DNA from 3 places in the Sphingomonas ginsenosidivorax genome. Region 2 is predicted to be linked to each of the others. Evidence: predicted binding sites of a transcription regulator. Region 2 holds the regulator's gene; each other region holds the start of a gene.
What was found. The regulator LexA, encoded in region 2, represses DNA repair genes until DNA is damaged. The targets are predictions, from matches to a motif close to GTTCCNCNCTTGTTCT.

Region 1 (6,569 bases), 2.1 Mb from region 2:
CGTCGGCGATGTCGTCCTTCACCGCCTTGGTCAGGCACTGGCGCTCGGCGCAGAAGGTGTGGAACATCTTGATGATGCCCTCGCAGTGCAGCGTCTCGTCGCGGATCGACCAAGTGACGATCTGGCCCATGCCCTTCATCTTGTTGAAGCGCGGGAAGTTCATCAGCATCGCGAAGCTGGCGAAGAGCTGGACGCCCTCGGTGAAGCCGCCGAACATGGCGAGCGTGCGCGCGATGTCCTCGTCGTTGTCGACGGTGAACTTCTGCATGTAATCATGCTTTTCCTTCATCTCGGCATATTCGAGGAAGGCGCCATACTCGCTCTCGGGCATGCCGATGGTGTCGAGCAGGTGGCTGTAGGCGGCGATGTGCACCGTCTCCATGTTGCTGAACGCGGTCAGCATCATCTTGATCTCGGTCGGCTTGAACACCCGGCCGTATTTCTCGTGATAGCAGTCCTGCACCTCGACGTCCGCCTGGGTGAAGAAGCGGAAGATCTGCGTCAGCAGGTTGCGCTCGTGGTCGGTGAGCTTCTGCGCCCAGTCGCGGCAATCCTCGCCCAAGGGCACTTCCTCGGGGAGCCAGTGGAGCTGCTGCTGGCGCTTCCAGAACTCGAACGCCCAGGGGTATTCGAACGGCTTGTACTGCTTGGAGGCTTGGAGGAGGGACATCGGATACTCCGGTACGATGAAGAGATGAAAACGGGGAAACTGAATTACTTGAGTCAGGGGCGGACGGTCAGGGACTGGCGGCCCAGGACTGCATCGCGCCGGCCGACATGGCGAGGACGATCGCGCCCGAGACGAGCATGATCCCGATCATCCTGAACGCATAGACCTGCCCCTGGGTTACCCGAGGGGAGGCGAGGCGGACGAGGCATGCTATCCCGATCAGGCCGAACACGCCCGCGACCGCAAACATGATCAGCACCTGCCAGCTCATGCGACCAATTCCGGGCCTGCGCGTTCTGCACCCGAACCCAACACAGGAGAAGACCCATGGTCGATGTCAGCCAGATCCAGGAACATGCCGAAGTCATCGGCGCAGACGGCGTCCATGTCGGCACCGTCGACCACGTCGAGGGCGACCGCATCAAGCTGACCAAGAAGGACTCGGGCGCGCAGGTCAAGGAAGGCACGACCAGCCACGAGGGCCATCACCACTTCATCTCGCTCGGCCTGGTCGCCGGTGTCGAGGACGGCAAGGTGCGCTTGAGCGCGAATGCCGACGTCGCCGTGACGTTCGAGGAAGAAGCGTAGGACTGGACCTCCTCTCCCCTTGTGGGAGAGGAAGGGGCCCGCGGCCGCAGGCCGGGGGAAGGTGAGGGGGCCGTCCATCATGGGCGGCCCTTTTGCATGTCAGGCGAAAGCGCGGCGCCGATCGTCTGGATCACGCCGTCGATGTTTTCCATGACCTCGTTGTTCCAGAAGCGCAGCACGCGATACCCTTCGTTGTTGAGAAATTGGGTGCGGGCCGCATCATAGCCTGCCGTACCAGCATGCGTGTCGCCGTCGATTTCGATGACCAGCCTGGCAGCGTGCGAGCAGAAATCCACGAAATAGGGTCCTAACGGGACTTGGCGGCGGAAGCGTTGCGCGGGATGCGCCTCGCGAACGGCGCCCCACAAGCGGCGCTCAGGTTCACCCGTATTCCTGCGCAACACGCGGGCGCGTCTTGTCGTGTCAGCAGGCAGCAGTTGGCGCTTCGTCAGGCCTTCCGCATTCCCCCTCACCTTCCCACGCTTCGCGCGGGCCCCTTCCTCTCCCACAAGGGGAGAGGAGTCCTGCTGTCCCTCTTCCCTTGTGGGAGAGGAAGGGAGGCCCGCAGGGTCGGAAGGGTGAGGGGAACCTATCGATGACACCTCACTGGCACGCCAGACATTCGTCATAGTCCTTCGACTCGACCTCGATCTGGCGCAGGTCGATCGTGTTGTCGGCCTCGACGCCGCCGGCGAACCCGGCGCGCTGCACCGACTTCGAGCGGAGATAGTAGAGCGACTTGATGCCGAGCTCCCAGGCGCGGAAGTGGAGCATGAGGAGGTCCCATTTCTCGACGTCGGCGGGGATGAACAGGTTCAGCGACTGCGCCTGGTCGATGTACGGCGTGCGGTCGGCGGCGAGTTCGAGCAGCCAGCGCTGGTCGATCTCGAAGCTCGTCTTGTAGCAGTCCTTTTCCTCGGTCGAGAGGAAGTCGAGGTGCTGGACGCTGCCGCCCTGCTCGAGGATCGAGTTCCACACCGCGTCGCTGTTCTTCGACTTCTCGGAGAGCAGCTTTTCCAGATACGGGTTCTTGACCGAGAAGCTGCCCGACAGCGTCTTGTGCGTGTAGATGTTCGCCGGGATCGGCTCGATGCACGCGCTGGTGCCGCCGCAGATGATGCTGATCGACGCGGTCGGCGCGATCGCCATCTTGCAGCTGAACCGCTCCATCGCGCCGACATCGGCGGCGTCGGGGCAGGGGCCGCGCTCGATCGCGAGCTGCATCGACGCTTCGTTGGCCGCGGCGTTGATGTGCTTGAACATGCGCAGGTTCCACGACTTCGCCATCGCGCCCTCGAAGGGCAGGCCGCGCGCCTGGAGGAAGCTGTGATAGCCCATCACGCCGAGGCCGACCGAGCGCTCGCGGCCCGCCGAGTAGGCGGCGCGCTCCATGCCGGGCTCGTGGCGGTCGATGTAATCCTGCAGGACGTTGTCGAGGAAGCGCATGACGTCCTCGATGAAGCCCTTCTCGCCGTTCCACTGGTCCCAGGTTTCGAGGTTCAGCGACGACAGGCAGCACACGGCCGTGCGGTCGTTACCGAGATGGTCGCGGCCGGTCGGCAGCGTGATCTCGCTGCACAGGTTCGAGGTCGAGACCTTGAGGCCGAGTTCGCGGTGATGCTTGGGCATCGCTTTGTTCACGTGGTCGGCGAAGATGATGTAGGGCTCGCCGGTCTGCAGGCGGGTCTCGACGAGCTTCTGGAACAGCGAGCGCGCGTCGACGGTGGCGCGGATCGCCTGGTCCTTGGGGGAGCGCAGATGCCATTCGGCGCCGGCGCGGACGGCTTCCATGAAGTCGTCGGTGATCAGCACGCCGTGATGCAGGTTGAGCGCCTTGCGGTTGAAGTCGCCCGAGGGTTTGCGGATCTCGAGGAACTCCTCGATCTCGGGATGCGAGACGTCGAGATAGCAGGCGGCAGACCCGCGGCGCAGCGAGCCCTGCGAGATCGCGAGGGTCAGCGAATCCATCACGCGGACGAACGGGATGATGCCGCTGGTCTTGCCGTTGAGGCCGACCGGCTCGCCGATGCCGCGGACATTGCCCCAATAGGTGCCGATGCCGCCGCCGCGCGAGGCGAGCCAGACATTCTCGTTCCAGGTGTCGACGATGCCGTTGAGGCTGTCGGGCACCGAGTTGAGGTAGCAGCTGATCGGCAGGCCGCGGCCGGTGCCGCCGTTCGAGAGAACGGGGGTGGCGGGCATGAACCAGAGCTTCGAGATCGCGTCGTAGAGGCGCTGCGCATGGCCGGCGTCGTCGGCATAGGCCGAGGCGACGCGGACGAACAGGTCCTGGTAGCTCTCGCCCGGCAGCAGGTAGCGGTCCTTCAGCGTTTCCTTGCCGAAATCGGTGAGCAGCGCGTCGCGGCTATGGTCGACCTCGACCGGATAGGGCTGCGGGCGCACCGAGTGGCTGTCCTGCGCCTGAGCCGCCTGCGGGGCGGCCGCTGCGGCGGTGTCGAGGGTGTCCGTGGTCATGTCGCTATCCCGGCTGCTATCACTGAAGTCCATCGAAACCGCTCCCCATTCGTTCTCGGTCCGTTCGAATCGGGAGCGGGCTCCCTATTACACCCGCGCGACCCCAAGCGGAGAACAAAAAGAGATCACGCAGCCGAAACGACGGTTGCGATGCTCCTGCCTGCATATGGTAATGCAACGACAATTCTACCAGCGATTGGGTCCGGCAACGAACGCAACCCCAAGAGATTGTGCCAAAGCGGAAGGCGACGCAAGCGGGTTGATGACGGGACGGTCATCTTGCGGGTCGGTTCGACCGGCGATGCCCGCGCGACGCACGGACTTCTGCGGGGTTCACGATGTGCAAGGGAACAGGGCGCGAACGAAAATATTTTGGTGGGGATGGTCGGGGTGTCTTCTCCACCCGTCATCCCGGGCTCGTCCCGGGATCCAGGGTTACGGGCGGGTCGCTTGGGGCTCTGGATGCCGGGACGAGCCCGGCATGACGAAGGGGGGGCGGCTGACCGAACGGGGCGTCGTACGACGGGGGGCGGCGTCAGGCCGAGCGGCGGAGGACGCGGGAGACCTGGGCGGGGGTGAGGCGGTCGAGGTTGAAGGCTTCGGCGAACTCGATCCCTGCCTTGCCGTCCTTGGCCCAGCGGATGCGGGCGGTGATCATCTGGTCCTCGAGCAGTTCGATCTGCATCTCGATCCCCGCGGGGTCGCCCTCGATCGCGATCCCGTCGATCATCGCGCCCTTGGTCGAGATGTCGCGGATGCGCACGTCGCCGCGGGCGCCGTCGATCGCGATCCGCGCGGAGCGGAGCATCTTGGTGCGCGGCGACCGGCTGACCTTGAAGCCGCTGGGCTTGGCGATGCCGGCCTGTCCGCCGAGTTGCACCAGGACCTCGTCCGCGGGCGCCGGGCGGCCATAGACATAGCCCTGGATATGGCTGCAGCCGAGGTCGCGGATCAGGTCGATCTCGTCCTGGATCTCGACGCCCTCCGCGGTGGTTTCCATCCCGAGCGTGTCGGCGAGCGTGACGATCGCCTTGATGATCGCGGCGTTGCGGTTGCCCGACTGTGCCGCGCCCTTCACGAACGACTGGTCGATCTTGATCTTGTCGAACGGCGCGTTGCGCAAATAGCCGAGACTCGAATAGCCGGTGCCGAAATCGTCGAGCGCGAGGCGGACGCCGATCCCCTTCAGCGCCTTGAACATCTGGTCGGACGACTGCGTCTCGTCAAGGAACACGCCCTCGGTGATCTCGAGTTCGAGCCGGCCGGGCGCGATACCCGAATGCGCGAGTGCGCTGGTGACGAGTGCGGGCAGCGCCGGGTTGGCGAACTGGATCGGCGAGACGTTGACCGCGACGCGGATGTCGCCCGGCCAGCGCGCCGCCTCGAGACAGGCGGTGCGCAGGACCCATTCGCCGATCCCCTCGATCAGTCCGCTCTCCTCCGCGATCGGGATGAAATCGGCGGGCGATACGTTGCCGCGGGTCGGGTGGGTCCAGCGGATCAGCGCCTCATAGCCGACGATGCGCGCGGTCTTGGTGCTGACGACGGGCTGATAGGCGAGGTGGAAGGCGCCGTCGGACACCGCGGTGCGCAGGTCGTCCTCGAGCTGCTTGCGGCTCTTGGCACCCGCCAGCATGTCGTCCGAATAGAAACGGTGGATGCCGCGGCCGTCGCCCTTGGCAGCATAGAGCGCGAGATCGGCGTTGCGGACCAGCGTCTCCGAATCCTCGCCATGTTCGGGTGCGACCGCGATGCCGATCGAACAGCCGATCGCGACTGAGGCGCCGCTGATGAAATAGGGCTGGGACAGCGACGTGATCAGATCGCGCGCGAGCACCGCGAGCTGCTCGCGATTGTCGATGCCGGGCAGCACGACCTTGAACTCGTCGCCGCCGAGGCGCCCGACCAGACCGGCGTCGCCGACCCCGCGCTGCAGACGCTGCGCGACCTGTTTGAGCAATGCGTCGCCCGCCTGGTGGCCGAGCGTGTCGTTGACCGCCTTGAAGCGATCGAGATCCATCAGGAACAGCCCCGTAGGGCGATGCGGGCCCGCCTGCTGCGCGAGCGTCTTGTCGAGCGTCAGACGCATGCGCTGGCGATTGGCGAGACCGGTCAGGCCGTCGAACAGCGCAAGGCGAGTGATCTCAGCCTCCGACTTGCGCTTCTCGGTGAGGTCCGAGCCCGAGCCGATAAAGCCCTGGAAGCGGCCGATCTCGTCGACCAGCGGGCGCCCCGAGATCGACCACCAGCGCGGCGAGTCGGTGTCGATCGGCGGGTCGATCGCGGCACGAACCGAATAATCGGCGAACGAGGTGCGCGAGGAGAGATGGAAGGCGAGCGTGCGTTCGGTGCTGTCGCTGTCCATCCGGAACAGGTCGGTCAGCAGCATGCCCGCGGGGCTGCCCCCGGTCGGGGTCAGCTCGCCCGCGACCTTGGCAGAGATATAGGTGACGCGGCCGTGGCGGTCGGCTTCCCAGAACCAGCCGGTGCCGTGGCTTTCGAACTCTGCGATCATCTTCACCGCGAGGCGACCCTCGCTGCCTTCGTCGACGCGGTCGAGCGCGATGTCGTGATCGACCTGGGCGAGCCGGTGCGCGACCAGCGCGAGGCAGCCGAGGAAGAGCACCGCGACGGCGAAGGCGAGGCTGATCCCCGACAGGATCGCGAGCATCAGCACCACGCCAGCGCCGAAGCCGAGCGTCGCGACGCGGACCGGGTGGATGCTGAGCGCGGTGACGCCGATCGCGCCCGAGACCGCGACGAAGCAGCCGAGCTGCACCGTGCCGACGGGCATCCGCGTCGTCGTCCAGAGCAGCGCGAGCAGCCCGGCGGCGAG
Region 2 (6,569 bases):
TCGCGGCGATCGTCGGCATCTTCGCGATCAGGCGGTGCGACGCGATGACGCGCTGCGCCGGATCGTGGATGTCGGTCGAGTCGTGATAGAAGGCCGACAGCGCGCCGACGACGCCGCACATGATCGCCATCGGATGCGCGTCGCGACGGAAGCCGCGGAAGAAGGTCGCGAGCTGCTCGTGCACCATGGTGTGGCGCGTGATTGTGTGCGTGAAGGTGTCGAGCTCGTCCGCGGTCGGCAGTTCGCCGTTCAGCAGCAGGTAGCAGACCTCCATGAAGTTGGACTGCTCGGCCAGCTCGCCGATCGTGTAGCCGCGGTGCAGCAGCACGCCTTCGTCGCCGTCGATATAGGTGATGTCGGACTTGCAGCTCGCGGTCGAGGTGAAGCCGGGATCGTAGGTGAACGCGCCGGTCTGCGCATAGAGCTTGCGGATGTCGATGACGTCCGGGCCGACCGTGCCGGACATGACCGGATAGTCGTTGTCCTTGCCGTTCACGGCCAGGGTTGCGGTCTCGCTCATGCTGTTATCCTTCCTTGGAATTCTCAGGCCGACGCGCTTTGGTCGGCGATCCGTGCGAGGCTCTCTTCGCGCCCGAGCAGGTCGAGCACATCGAAGATGCCCGGCGACGTCTTGCGTCCCGTCAGCGCGGCGCGAAGCGGCTGTGCGACCTGGCCGAGCTTGACGCCCCGCTCCTCTGCCACACGCCGTACCGCGTCTTCGAGCGTCTCCGTATCCCAGTTGTGCACCGCGTCAAGGGCAGCATGGAGATTGGACAGCAACGCTTTCGCTTCGTCGCTCAAAAGCCCCTTCGCACCGTCGTCCATCGCGATCGGCCGCAGGCTGAACAGGAAGCCCGCACCATCGGCCAGTTCGTTGAGGTTTGCGGCACGCGGTTTCAAAGACGGCATCGCGCGCGTCAGCAGGTCGAGCCCGCCATCCGGCAGCGCATGGCCGAGTCGATCGGCGACGAGGCCGGCAAGGCGGGCGTCGTCGGCCTCGCGGATGTAATGGCCGTTGAGGTTCTCGAGCTTCTTGAGGTCGAACCGCGACGGGCTCTTGCCGACATGCGCGAGGTCGAACCATTCGACCGCCTGCTCACGGCTGATGATCTCGTCGTCGCCGTGTCCCCAGCCGAGCCGGAGCAGGTAATTGTCGAACGCTTCGGGCAGGATGCCCATCTCGTCGCGATACGCCTCGATACCGACCGCGCCGTGGCGCTTCGACAGCTTCGCGCCGTCCGGGCCGTGGATCAGCGGGATGTGCGCGTAGGTCGGCTCGGGCCATTGCATGGCGCGGTAGATCGGCAGCTGCCGGAACGCGTTGTTGAGATGATCGTCACCGCGGATGACATGCGTCACGCCCATGTCGTGGTCGTCGACGACGACGGCCAGCATATAGGTCGGCGTGCCGTCCGAGCGGAGCAAAATCATGTCGTCGATCTCGGCATTCTGCACCGTGACCGCCCCCTGGACCTGGTCCTGGATCGTCACTGCGCCCTCGAGCGGCGCCTTGAGCCGCACGACGTGCGGGCGATCGGGCGCCTCGCTTGCCGGGCGGTCGCGCCACGGGCTGCGGATCCTGAGCGGCTTCTTCGCCGCCTGTGCCGCCGCGCGCATCTCGGCGATCTCGTCATTGGTCATGTAGCAGCGATAGGCGTGCCCGCCGGCGACCATCTCGTGCGCGACCTGCGCGTGCCGGTCGGCGCGCGCGAACTGCATGACCGCATCGCCATCCCAGTCGAGCCCGAGCCAGCGCATGCCGTCGAGGATCGCGTCGATCGCAGGCTGCGTCGAGCGCACCCGGTCGGTGTCCTCGATGCGCAGCAGGAAGGTGCCGCCGTTCGCCTTGGCGTACAGCCAGTTGAACAGCGCGGTGCGCGCGCCGCCCAGATGCAGATACCCCGTCGGTGACGGAGCGAAACGGGTAACCACGGATGCAGGCGATGCCGCATGCGTTTCAGATGTTGCGCCCAACCGCGGGTGCTCCCAGACTGTAAGAACGATGGCCAGTTCAGCCGTCGCCGCCCCTAGCATGGCCCCCGCGCGGCGACAAATGGGCGTGCCGCCGATCGTGGCGGGGACCGGCCGCGCGATCGAGCGCTGGCTGGAGGCGGAGCGCGATCAGCTGATATTGTGGCTGCCGGTCGCGCTGGGCGCGGGGATCGCGCTGTGGTTCGCGTTGCCGGATGCGACCGCGTGGCGGACGGCGATCCTGCTGCTGAGTGCGATCGGCTGCGCGGCGCTGGCGACCGGGCGCGGCGGACGGGCGGCCCGCGTGATCGCGATCGGTGCGCTGGCGGCCGCCGCTGGACTGGCGCTGGTCTGGGCGCGTGCGGACCGGGTGGCGGCACCCGTGCTCCAGCGGCCGACCGTGGCGACGTTCGCGGCGCAGGTCGAGCGGGTCGAGCCGCTCGCGGCCCGGGCGCTGGTACGGGTCACGCTGCTCCCGGTCGGGTCCGTGACCGATGCGCGCGGTGAAGCGCTCGACCTGCCGCCCCGCGTCCGGGTCAATCTCGCCGAAGCGGATGCGCCGAAGGGGCTGGGCGAGGGCGCCATGATCCGCCTGCGTGCACGGCTGATGCCGCCGCCCTTGCCGGCCGTGCCCGGTGCCTATGACTTCGCGCGCGTCGCGTGGTTCGCCGGGCTCGGCGCGACGGGCAGGGGCTTCGGGCCGGTCGTGGTGACGACACCCGCCGATGGTGGATCGGGACTGCGCGGGCGGCTGTCCGCGCATATCACCCACAGCCTGGACGGCAGCGCCGGCGGGATCGCGGCGGCGCTGGCGACCGGCGATATCGGCGCGATCGGGGAGGACGATTCGGAGGCGATGCGCCGCGCGGGTCTCGCACACCTGCTGTCGGTCAGCGGGCTGCATATCACCGCCGCGGTGACCGCGACGATGCTGATCGTCATGCGGTTGCTGGCGCTCAGCCCGTGGCTGGCGCTGCGCGTCCGATTGCCCTTGGTCGCGGCGGTGGCCGGGGCGGGTGCGGCGATCGGCTATACGCTGCTGACCGGCGCCCAGGTGCCGACGATCCGGAGCTGCGTAGCGGCGCTCCTGGTTCTGGCGGCGCTGGCGATAGGCCGGCAGGCAGTGACGCTCCGCGCGCTGGCGATGGGCGCAGTCATCGTCCTGCTCGCGCTGCCGGAGGCGCTGGCGGGCCCGAGCTTCCAGCTGTCGTTCGCCGCGATCGCCGCCATCGTCGCCTTGCACGAACATCCGCGGATCACCGCGCTGTTCGGACCGCACGAGGAGGGCGCGGCACGGCGGCTGGCGCGCGCGCTCGGTTCGCTGCTGCTGACGGGGATCGTCGTCGAGGCGGCGCTGATGCCGATCGCGGTCTATCATTTCCACCGCGCCGGACTGTACGGCGCGGTCGCGAATATCGTCGCGATCCCGCTGACGACCTTCGTCGTCATGCCGTTGGAGGCGGCGGCGTTGCTGCTCGACGCGGTCGAGCTGGGTGCGCCCCTGTGGTGGCTGGTCCAGCAGGCGCTCGACCTTCTCCTCTGGCTTGCGCATCTCGTGGCGGCGGTGCCGGGCGCTGTCCGATCGCTGCCGGCGATGCCTGACGGTGCCTATGCCGCGATGGTCGGCGGGGGGCTATGGATCGCGCTGTGGCGGACGCGGTGGCGACGCCTGGGGCTGGTGCCACTGCTGTTCGGGGCGAGCTGGGCGCTGGCGACGCCGGCGCCGGACCTGCTGGTGACCGGGGACGGGCGGCATGTCGCGGTGCGGACCGCGGCAGGGCTGGCGCTGTTGCGGGATCGGGCGGGAGACTATGTCCGCGATACGCTGGCCGAGAATGGTGGGCTGATCGGCGAACCGTCATGGCTGTCCGACCAGCCCGATGCACGGTGCAGTCGCGATCTGTGCATGACCGATATCACCGCGGGCGCGCGCACGTGGCGGATCGTGGCGACGCGGAGCCTGTATCCGGTGCCGACGGCCGCGCTAATCGCGGCGTGCCGGTCTGCCGATATCGTCGTCAGCGAGCGCGGGTTGCCGCGGGGCTGCATGCCGCGGTGGCTGCGGCTCGACCGGTGGACGTTGCAGCGGACGGGGGGCGTGGCGGTCACGCTCGGCACCGGACGGGTAACGACGGTCTTATCGCCGGGCGATCGGCATCCGTGGCGGGTGCAGGCGGCGCCGCGCGCGTTCACGCACCGTCCTGGTTTTCGAGGACGCGATCATGTCTGGAGGGCCCGTCATCCTGACGAACGTCAGGATCCAGGGTCGCAGGCGCAGCACTCGTGACCCTGGGTCCTGGGTCGAGCCCAGGATGACGGTTTCAATACGCGCAATACCTAGTCCCGCTTCCATCGAACCTGCACCCGGCAGCTCCCAGTCGCCGCGCTCAGGACTTCTCCCGCCTTCGCGGGAGACAGGAGCTTCAGTCGTAGCGGCGCAGGATACCGGACAACTTCCCTTGCACGCGGACCTGCGCGGGGGCGTAGCGCTGCGGGTCGTAGGCGCGGTTGGCGGGGTCGAGGCGGACCATCGCGCCTTCGCGGCGGAAGAATTTGAGCGTCGCCTCGCTTTCCTCGATCAGCGCGACGACGATTTCGCCGTCACGGGCGGTCTCGGTCCGGCGGATGAGGGCATAGTCGCCGTCGAGGATCCCGGCCTCGACCATCGAGTCGCCCGAAACCTCGAGCGCATAATGCTCCCCCGCACCGAGCAGCGCGGCGGGGACCGCGAGCATCGACGATCCCTCGAACGCCTCGATCGGCACGCCGGCGGCGATCCGGCCGTGCAGCGGAATCTCGATCACGTCGTTCGCCGGCTGCGGTGCCGACTTGACGTTGGCGGGAGCGGCAGGCGCCTTGGCCGGCGCCTTCTTCTCGGCGCGTTCGGGCATCCGCAGCACTTCGAGTGCGCGGGCGCGATTGGGCAGGCGGCGGATGAAGTTGCGTTCCTCGAGCGCGCTGATCAGGCGGTGGACGCCCGACTTCGACTTGAGGTCGAGCGCGTCCTTCATCTCCTCGAACGAGGGCGACACCCCGGTATCCTCGAGACGATCGTTGATGAAGCAGACGAGCTCGTGCTGCTTGCGCGTGAGCATGGCAATTCTCCGGCCCGGAACAGACTGGGAACTTCTATGGAACAAAATTTACCACGTCAAGTGCTGGGTCAAGCACCGGTCAGGCAATCACCAGGATTTCCGCCGAGTCGCCTGCCTTGGCGGCAGGCGCGTTGCCGGGGCGCACGATCAGGCAGGTCGAACGGGCGAGCGTGAGCAGCATCGAACTGTCCTGGATCGTCGAGGCATAGGCGCGGCCGTCCCTGATTTCGGCGCGCATATAATCGGTGCGCGCGTTGTTCGCCGCGAGATCTTCGCCGAGCAGTGCGTGCGTCGTCTGCGGCAGCGGATCGCGGGCACCGGCCATGTGTGCGACCAGCGGGCGGACGAACAGTGTCGCGGTGACGAACGCCGAAACCGGGTTGCCGGGCAGGCTGAGCACGGTCGCGTCGCGGAGCCGGCCGGCCATCATCGGCTTGCCCGGCCGCAGCGCGATCCGCCAGAAATCGATGACGCCGCCCGCCGCCTCGATCGCCGGGCGCACCAGGTCGTGGTCGCCGACCGACGCGCCGCCGGTGGTGACGAGCAGGTCGCATCGTGCTGCCGCGAAGGCATCGCGCAAGGTCTCGAGCCGGTCGGGCAGGATGCCCAGATCGACGATGTCGACGGGCAGGTCCGCGAGCATCGCCGCGATCATGATGCCGTTCGATTCGGGCAGCGCGAGGCCGGAGGTGGTGGAGCCGGGGGGGACGAGCTCGTCACCGGTCGCCGCGACCGCGACGCGGATGCGACGGTTGACGCCGAGCGTGCCGTGCCCCCCGGTCGCCGCGACCGCGATCCGCGCTGGCGTCAGACGGTCGCCCTTGGCCACCAGCCGGTCGCCGATGGTGAAGTCGAGCCCGCGCGCGCGAGTGTTGCGCCCGAGATAGGGCGGCCCTTCGCCGTCCAGCGTAAGAGCCTCGCCCGCGCGCGCGGCCTCTTCCTGGATCAGCACGGTGTCGGCGCCCGCGGGCAGCGCGGCGCCGGTGAAGATGCGGACCGCCTCGCCGGTGCGGACCTCGCCGTCGAAGGCACGTCCCGCCGCGCTTTCGCCGATCACGGTCCAGGGTCCGGGCATGTCGGCGAAGCGGATCGCATAGCCGTCCATCGCCGAGAGGTCGGCGGCGGGCTGCGTGCGGTTGGCAAGGATGTCCTGCGCGGCCCAGCGGCCGGCGGCGTCGCGCAAGGGAAGCGTCTCGGACTCGACACGGGGCGCGAGCGCGAACAGCCGCGACTGGGCATCCGCGACGGGGAGGAGTTGGATCATCGAGGGGCTGTTCCGGCGCGAATGTTGAGAATGTTGAGACGACGAACGGGTTTTGCGTCGCGCATGTCGAGAACGTTGCGGGCGTCCAAGGGTTTCGCGGCGCCGATGTTGAGGGGGCGCTGGACGTCGAGGTTTTTCGGGGAGGTGGCGCGGCGGATCATGCCACGGGGCTGGCATATCCTGGCTGTGTAGGACAGCGCTGAGTCATCCTGGCGAGGTCAGGTTCCCCGGCGAAGGCC
Region 3 (6,569 bases), 170 kb from region 2:
GATCCGCACGGCATCGTCCGGCCGGCGCCGCTGGAACAATGCCATATACCCACGCCGGCCATAGAGTGTCTTCAGGTCGGCAAGTGCTGCCAGGTTCTCCTCGTCCGCCTCGTGCGGCAGCAGGATGGCGATCATGCCTTCCGACCAGGGTTCGAGATCATGCCAGTGGAGAAGACACCCACCCTTCCCCGCCCGCTTCTTGCCCACTGTCAGCAGCCGCGTCAGGCGCGACCAGGCGGGGCGGTTGGTCGGGTAGAGCAGCAACTGCCGACCGCAGGATAGATTGACGCGCGTGCCTGCGATCGAGCGAACGCCCGTCGCCTTCTGCGCTTCCCATGCGCGCACCACCCCTGCGACGGTGCCGATGTCGCTGACGCCGATCGAGGGATAGCCGAGCAGCGCTGCAGCCGCGAACAGCTCCTCGGGGCTCGAGGCGCCGCGTAGCAGCGAGAAGTGCGTGAGGACCTGGAGTTCGACATAGTCGGTCATGCGAACACGCCGTGCATCCACCAGCTCAGATCGCCGGTATCCTCGACGAACCCGTCGCCACGTCGGAACACCCAGTAGCGACCGCCCGTCTCGTCTTCGACGCGGTAATAGTCGCGCACCGCCCATACTTCCGCGTCGCGACGCCACCACTCGCCGTGGATCCGCTCGGGGCCGTCGCCGGCAACCACCTTGTGCGGCCGACCGCGCCACTCGAACCGTCGGGGCGGCTGATCGGGCATCAGCGCTATGACGCCCCATAGCGGTTCGGGCCTCGCCAGCAGGCGCGTCGGCCGTCGCCATTTCGGCCAGCCCGCGGGCGCCACCACCGGGTCCGCGCGCATAACGGCACGCTCGGGCACGTGACTTTCGACCGGCGCAATCCGGAACACGGCGTCAGCGCCGATGCGGCCGGCGACGACATCGACGAGACGGGCCGGATCACGCACGAGCACCTCACCGGCGAGAACCGCGCCGAGATCTACCGCGTCGAGCGGCTCGGTGTGCGGCGCCGCCAGATAGAATTGCTCAAGCCCCAAGCCGGGATCGATCCGTTCGATCCTGAGCTTCATGAGCCGCAGCAGGTGCGAAACCTCACGGGTCGGACGCGAGGTGCCGACCGCGACGACCTGTTCGGTGCCGTCGACGCGCAACCCACCAAGCCGCAACGATCGTACGCCGAGCCCTTTCGCGCGCAGCAGCTCGGCCATGTCGCCGAGGAGATCCTCCATGACCTGCGCAATCGCGTCTGCGGTGACGATCGGTTCGAGCAGCCGGCGTTCGACGATCGGCATGACCTCGTCGGTGCGCGGCGTGATGGGTTCGGCGACCGCGCCGAGTGCCTGATCGAGCCGCGTGATTGCGGCCAGCCCGAGCCGGCGTGCCAAAGGCCCGCGCGCGACCGGTAGAAGATCGGCGACGCGTTCGAAGCCGAACTTGCGGGCGGCAACGAGCGCGGTGCCTGCTAGGCGCAAGGCCGCGACCGGTAGGCCGCTAAGCGCTTCGACCGTCCGCCCTGTGGGCACGATCGCGATGTCGGCAGGCCCGAACCGGGCAATAGCGTGTGCCGCGCCCGGTGTGTCGGCAACCGCCACGCGCGCGGTGAACCCGGCACGCTGGCAAAACGCGCGCAGACGCCGGCAGAACCGTTCTTCCCCGCCATGGAGATGCGCGCAGCCGGTCAGGTCAAGCCACAGCCCGTCGGGCGGTGTGGCCGCGGCGATCGGCGACCAGCGGCGCACCGCGCGTAGCGCGAGCTGATCCAGCATCGCGGCATCCGCCTCGGTCTCGGACGGTCGGATGTCGAGATCGGACACCAGTGCGCGCGCATGGGTCGCGGCCATGCCGATAGTAATCCCCAACGCGGCTGCGCCATCGCAGGCGGCCACGACCTCTTCGCGCCGGCCAACCTTGCCGACCAGCGCAAGCGGCGCCCTGTGGAACGCAGCAACGGTCGCCGCGACCCTGTCGTGACTGTCGGCTTGCGCTGGTCCGTGAAACGGATGGTTCGCCGCCTCCGATCGTCGGCCAAGTTCACGCATGGGTGGTTTCGCATGCGCGGGCAGCGCTGCGATCTCACCTTCCACATCCTGCCTGGTTGGCATGTCGGCACGAGCCCACCGCGCACCCGGCCGCCACCCGCCGCCCCGCGGTACCGAACAGGCACCGGGATCGTCGTCGACGGGAAGCTGAAGGGCTGGCCGCTCAGGCGGCCGCGTAGCGTGCCGGTCCAGCCGTCTCAGCCGCTCGATGGCCAAGTGCGGCAGGAACAGCGAGACAACCCGTCTCATCGCAGCCCTCCAAAATCATTGAAAATGCTTCGCCGCCACGCTGTCGTGCGACCTCGACCTGCCACCGCGATCGGCCGACGCCGGCGACGCCAAGGCGCTCGGACGACGCACTGGCGATCCTCCAGCGCGTCCAGGCGGCAGACGGCTCGGCGAGCGGATCCTGGTCGCGATTACGTCTGCGTCGCAGGATGAGAACGGGAATGTCGGCGTCGGCCGCGACCAGTTGCAGGCGCCGGGTCGCCACCATCGACATCCGGCTTACCTCGGCGATCACCGCTGACGGCGTTCCATCGCGCACCGCGTCCTCGACGACGGCCAGTAACGCTGCATCGTCACGGGGTTGTGCGTGAATCAAGTCGGCAGATGATAGCCCCGCCTGCTCCAAGCCCGGCGCATAGAGATCGTTGCGACAGCTCACCCACAGCACCGGTCCGCCTGTATGCGCCGCTTCTCGCGCGGCGATGCCTGCGAGGAACAGCGTTGCTGCGGCATCGTCGACCATCGAACAGCTTTGTGCGGCGACCTCGTGCAGTGCTCCAGCGCGAAGGCCCCTGCTTGCGAGGCGATCGTCGAGCGCAGGGATACCGAACGGCATGATGCGGTGATCCACCACCGGCGTTGCGATTGTCCGCAGGTGGGCGATGGTTGTCGGCAGGGACTCGAGGGCGGTGATCATGATGTCTAGACTCTACCTGTTCCCTTTATGTTCCGTTACCAGAACCGTTTGGTCAAGCGTCAGACTCGATACTCATGTGGATAAGGTTCCGGCTACGAACGCGGCGAAGCGCGTTTGGCTATGTGTCGCGGAGGCGGGCTATCGCACCTGCGCGTATGCGAACGATTGTCGTCAGGCATGCGATCAATGTGCGGGATCCAGACCGTTTCCTCGCAGTGTCGAGCCTCGTAGATACCGCCCGTGTCATCGAGCTAGCCAGGGGAACGAGTTTGGGCCCAACCTTCCTCCAAGTGCATGAAATGCAATCCAGATTAGCCAGATTTGCAATCGCCATTGCCCGGCCTGCTGGATACCAAGGTGACGCCTTTCAGGCATCCTCTCCTAAAAACTTCCCGGGTCGCTTTTGGCGGCCCCTTTTTTTGTCTGAACGTGGTCGGCACCTCGTATCCAGCGCTCTAGACTACCGGACGTTCGCGTATAGCGAACGGCTGTCGTCGAGCATGCTGATGGGTGTCGGCGTGATCCAGTCCGCCCCCCGCATCGGATATGGGCCGTAGAACAGATCGCCGAGTGCACGTCGGTAGTGCGCGTTCATCCAACGTCGACGGCGATGCTCAGGACCATCGTAAATCATGTGGCAGCGCTGGCAGAGCGCGGCCAACTGGTGAAGCGCGCTGTCGCTGGGGTCGTGATTGAGATGCGCGCAGGCCAGCACCACCGGTGTCCATTTGCCTGAATCGAGGATGTTCTCGGTCGGTCGACGAACACGTCGGCCGTCGCCATTACGCCAATACGACTGGCCTTTATCCCACCAGCGTCCGTCGCCCATGTGGAAGACCCGTTGCCCGTGTGGGCGCCCGCAATGTTCGCAGCGTCCGCCTGCGCGCACGAAGCGGACCAGATGCGATAGCTGGGGCCAATCGATCGGATACAGGAAGACATGTTCGGGGCGGATCGGCATCGGTGCCGTCCACCAACATTATCACCGTCCGTATGTCTAGCGACGTGCTGGCACTTTGATGTTCTTGCTATGTCCTACAGGCAAACATTCGTGCATCCGACCGTCAGCTGAGTCGAAACGGATCGAATGCGATGGGCTATTCAGGAACACACTGGCCCGAAGGGCTGAACGACGAAGAGGCGCTGCAGCGTCTGCAGACGCTATGTCTGGGCGCTTGCGATGGCATCCAGGATCTGGCGGACGACACGCGCTACAAGGCGCTGCGCCGGGCGCTGCTTGGGCGGACCGACCTGCGGCCGTTGGCGCCGGCCTTTGTCGCGGCGCAGCCGAGCCTTGAGGCATTCGTACGTCATGCGCGAGAGACCAAGGATCGCACGCTGCGCCGTGAGATGGTCCGTGAGCAGTTCAAGGCGTTGTGGGACGAGGTTCGCGGACCGGATGCCGTCAGTTCGGCGACGTGGACCGGGCGCCCTTCCCTGCGCGAGCATGCCGCTGTCATTCACGCGTTAGCGCCTGTTGCTTTGGAAGCCGTTCAGCGCCTGATCGACGATGAAGAACTCGCCCGCGACAACGGTGGACCGGTCGATGCCGATCGGGCGGTAGCCTTGGAGCAGCTGAGGGCGCTGCATCGTGCGCTAGGCGATCTAATCGCGGCAGTCGATCAAGGTCGATCGCTCGAGCCCGTGTTGGAACGGCTTCGGGTCGTCCGCCAGGAGGCGAAAGTCGCGATCGGTAAGGCAACGGCCGCGCTGCCGGTGACGACCTCGGCGCTGATCGCGTTCGGCAGCGTCGTTGGTATTGTGGAGTTTTTCGTCGGCAATGTTGTTGTTGCGGTCGCTGCCGGGGGGATCGCAGGCAATACGCTCAAGGACGCGATGCTAAAGAAAGAAGTCGCTCCCAGCTGATAACCTCGGTTTCCAGCCCATTAGAAACGTCTTGGCGATCGTCAGAAGGGCGGTGGGACGTTTCGAATACACATTCATAGAAAATGTTCAGAACGTCCCGCCCCAATTTCAATACAATCCGCCCTCTCCTCTCTCCTCGGCTCCTTCCTTCTGAGCTTCCTCGAGTTCGTCTGAGCGCTGAACGTCGTGCGCCGGTTTGTCTTCTAAACTATCTTCTGGACCGTTGTCGCTATCTGGCAGTTCGTTGACGTCGGTTTCAAAACCGGGTTCTTCGTCTTGCGGGGTAATCGCCATTGTTGCTCTCCTTGATTACATCAAACGATCCAACAAACTGCTGAGTTGCAAACCGGCGGACGATACCTGGTACCTGCCGGTGATCACTTGCCAATATGCGCCCGATGATATCGGGATGGAACTGGTGGCGCGTCGTCCGTGGCCTGGATATAGCCCCGGAAATGAGCTTCTTCCCACGTGCCTTGCGCCGTCTCGTTATGGCCGTTGTCCTGCCGCTGCTGGCAGCACCGTTACCTGTCAACGGGGCGGCGCTTCAAAAAGGGAAGCCGCGCGGTTCACTACCTGCGCCGGTGAAGGCAAGCGGTGCTATCATCGCACTACCCTTGACCCCCATAGTGCCCAAGGGGCAGCGTTTGTGTTCGGCACGCGCGCCTACCGGGTTGGGATATACGATGCTGCGGCCCGGATCTGGCGCGAAGCCCACCCAAGGCGATGTCTCGCTAGTGAACTACATCGGCTACCTGGCAACGACTGGGGCAGTGTTTGATCAAGGGGTGCGGTCCCCATTGCCGGTCAACGGCGTGATCGCGGGCTTCTCTCAAGGATTGCAGATGCTAGCCAAGAATGGCGTTGCACGGTTCTGTATTCCTGCGGCGATGGCCTATGGGTCGCAAGCGTCAGGCCCGATCCCCGCCAACTCCGATCTTGTGTTTCAGGTCGAGCTCCTGGACTTTAAAACGACAGCGCAGGTCGAGAGCATGACTAGGCCGCAAGCGGCAGAAGCGCCTGCACAGAAGGATGCCGTCCCACAGCCATAGTCGGGTCGGCTGCCGCGAGAATTCCGATCCCAAGCCCCTTGACCGAGATGGCTGATAACCCTGCCACTCCTCCGTTGATCCTGCTATCGATTATGGATGCTCAAATCACGGATCAAGCGGCGTGCTGCCGTAGGTGACCGCGCTGTCGATCGTCTCGCTGAGATCGAAGCCGCGGTTGCTGCACTTAAGGACGAGGACCTCCTCGATCTGGCAGATATATTCTCGGGCGAGACGGTAACGACGTTGAAGGAAATGGCGTCTGCCGAAATGGCGAAACGGAACATCAGCTTGTGACCGCACGTAACCAGACGGAGTCGGCGATCTATCGGGTAAAGCTTACGCCCTTGCCTATGGTTATCGACGCAGACGACCAGCCGGTGCCAAATTCACATGTGGTCGAAATCAATTTCCCTGGCGATGCCATCGAAACGGCACTCGGCAAGGTAAACACTATTGTTGGTCCGGGGTTAGCCAAGATCATAGTCAACGATACGACCTTCCGGGGCGTGGCCCTATGCTAATTGTCGAGGACCGCTATGAAGCGGCTTGATAACAAGGGAGCGTAGCGATGAATTTGGGGAGCCTCCCACAGTGGGCTTAGGCCTTTGCAAACTTAGGTGTGTTTGTAATAGCGCTTACGCTGCTGCGCGGCGCACACGTTCGTGCTCGGAAAGCGGAGTTCAGTCTGGCAACGGCCGA

Region 1: a site for LexA is predicted at 3,845-3,860, ahead of FSB78_RS13005 (ribonucleoside-diphosphate reductase subunit alpha). Genes of this name have one in related genera too.
Region 3: a site for LexA is predicted at 2,971-2,986, ahead of FSB78_RS02545 (ImuA family protein). Genes of this name have one in related genera too.

What each region holds. Positions count from the first base shown of each region.
Region 1 is NZ_VOQR01000001.1:2,864,662-2,871,230, reverse strand. It holds gene FSB78_RS13025 (ribonucleotide-diphosphate reductase subunit beta) at 1-670, opposite strand, end outside; gene FSB78_RS13020 (hypothetical protein) at 738-941, opposite strand; gene FSB78_RS13015 (DUF2171 domain-containing protein) at 998-1,258, shown strand; gene FSB78_RS13010 (endonuclease domain-containing protein) at 1,336-1,887, opposite strand; gene FSB78_RS13005 (ribonucleoside-diphosphate reductase subunit alpha) at 1,862-3,733, opposite strand; gene FSB78_RS13000 (EAL domain-containing protein) at 4,269-6,569, opposite strand, start outside.
Region 2 is NZ_VOQR01000001.1:747,592-754,160, forward strand. It holds gene gltA (citrate synthase) at 1-520, opposite strand, end outside; gene gltX (glutamate--tRNA ligase) at 544-1,974, opposite strand; gene FSB78_RS03305 (ComEC/Rec2 family competence protein) at 2,054-4,258, shown strand; gene lexA (transcriptional repressor LexA) at 4,395-5,066, opposite strand; gene FSB78_RS03315 (molybdopterin molybdotransferase MoeA) at 5,146-6,327, opposite strand; gene FSB78_RS19060 (hypothetical protein) at 6,327-6,491, opposite strand.
Region 3 is NZ_VOQR01000001.1:579,259-585,827, reverse strand. It holds gene FSB78_RS02555 (error-prone DNA polymerase) at 1-489, opposite strand, end outside; gene FSB78_RS02550 (Y-family DNA polymerase) at 486-2,027, opposite strand; gene FSB78_RS02545 (ImuA family protein) at 2,191-2,952, opposite strand; gene FSB78_RS02540 (hypothetical protein) at 3,413-3,913, opposite strand; gene FSB78_RS02535 (hypothetical protein) at 4,045-4,818, shown strand; gene FSB78_RS02530 (hypothetical protein) at 4,927-5,112, opposite strand; gene FSB78_RS02525 (FKBP-type peptidyl-prolyl cis-trans isomerase) at 5,274-5,870, shown strand; gene FSB78_RS02520 (hypothetical protein) at 5,967-6,164, shown strand; gene FSB78_RS02515 (hypothetical protein) at 6,161-6,391, shown strand; gene FSB78_RS02510 (hypothetical protein) at 6,490-6,569, shown strand, end outside.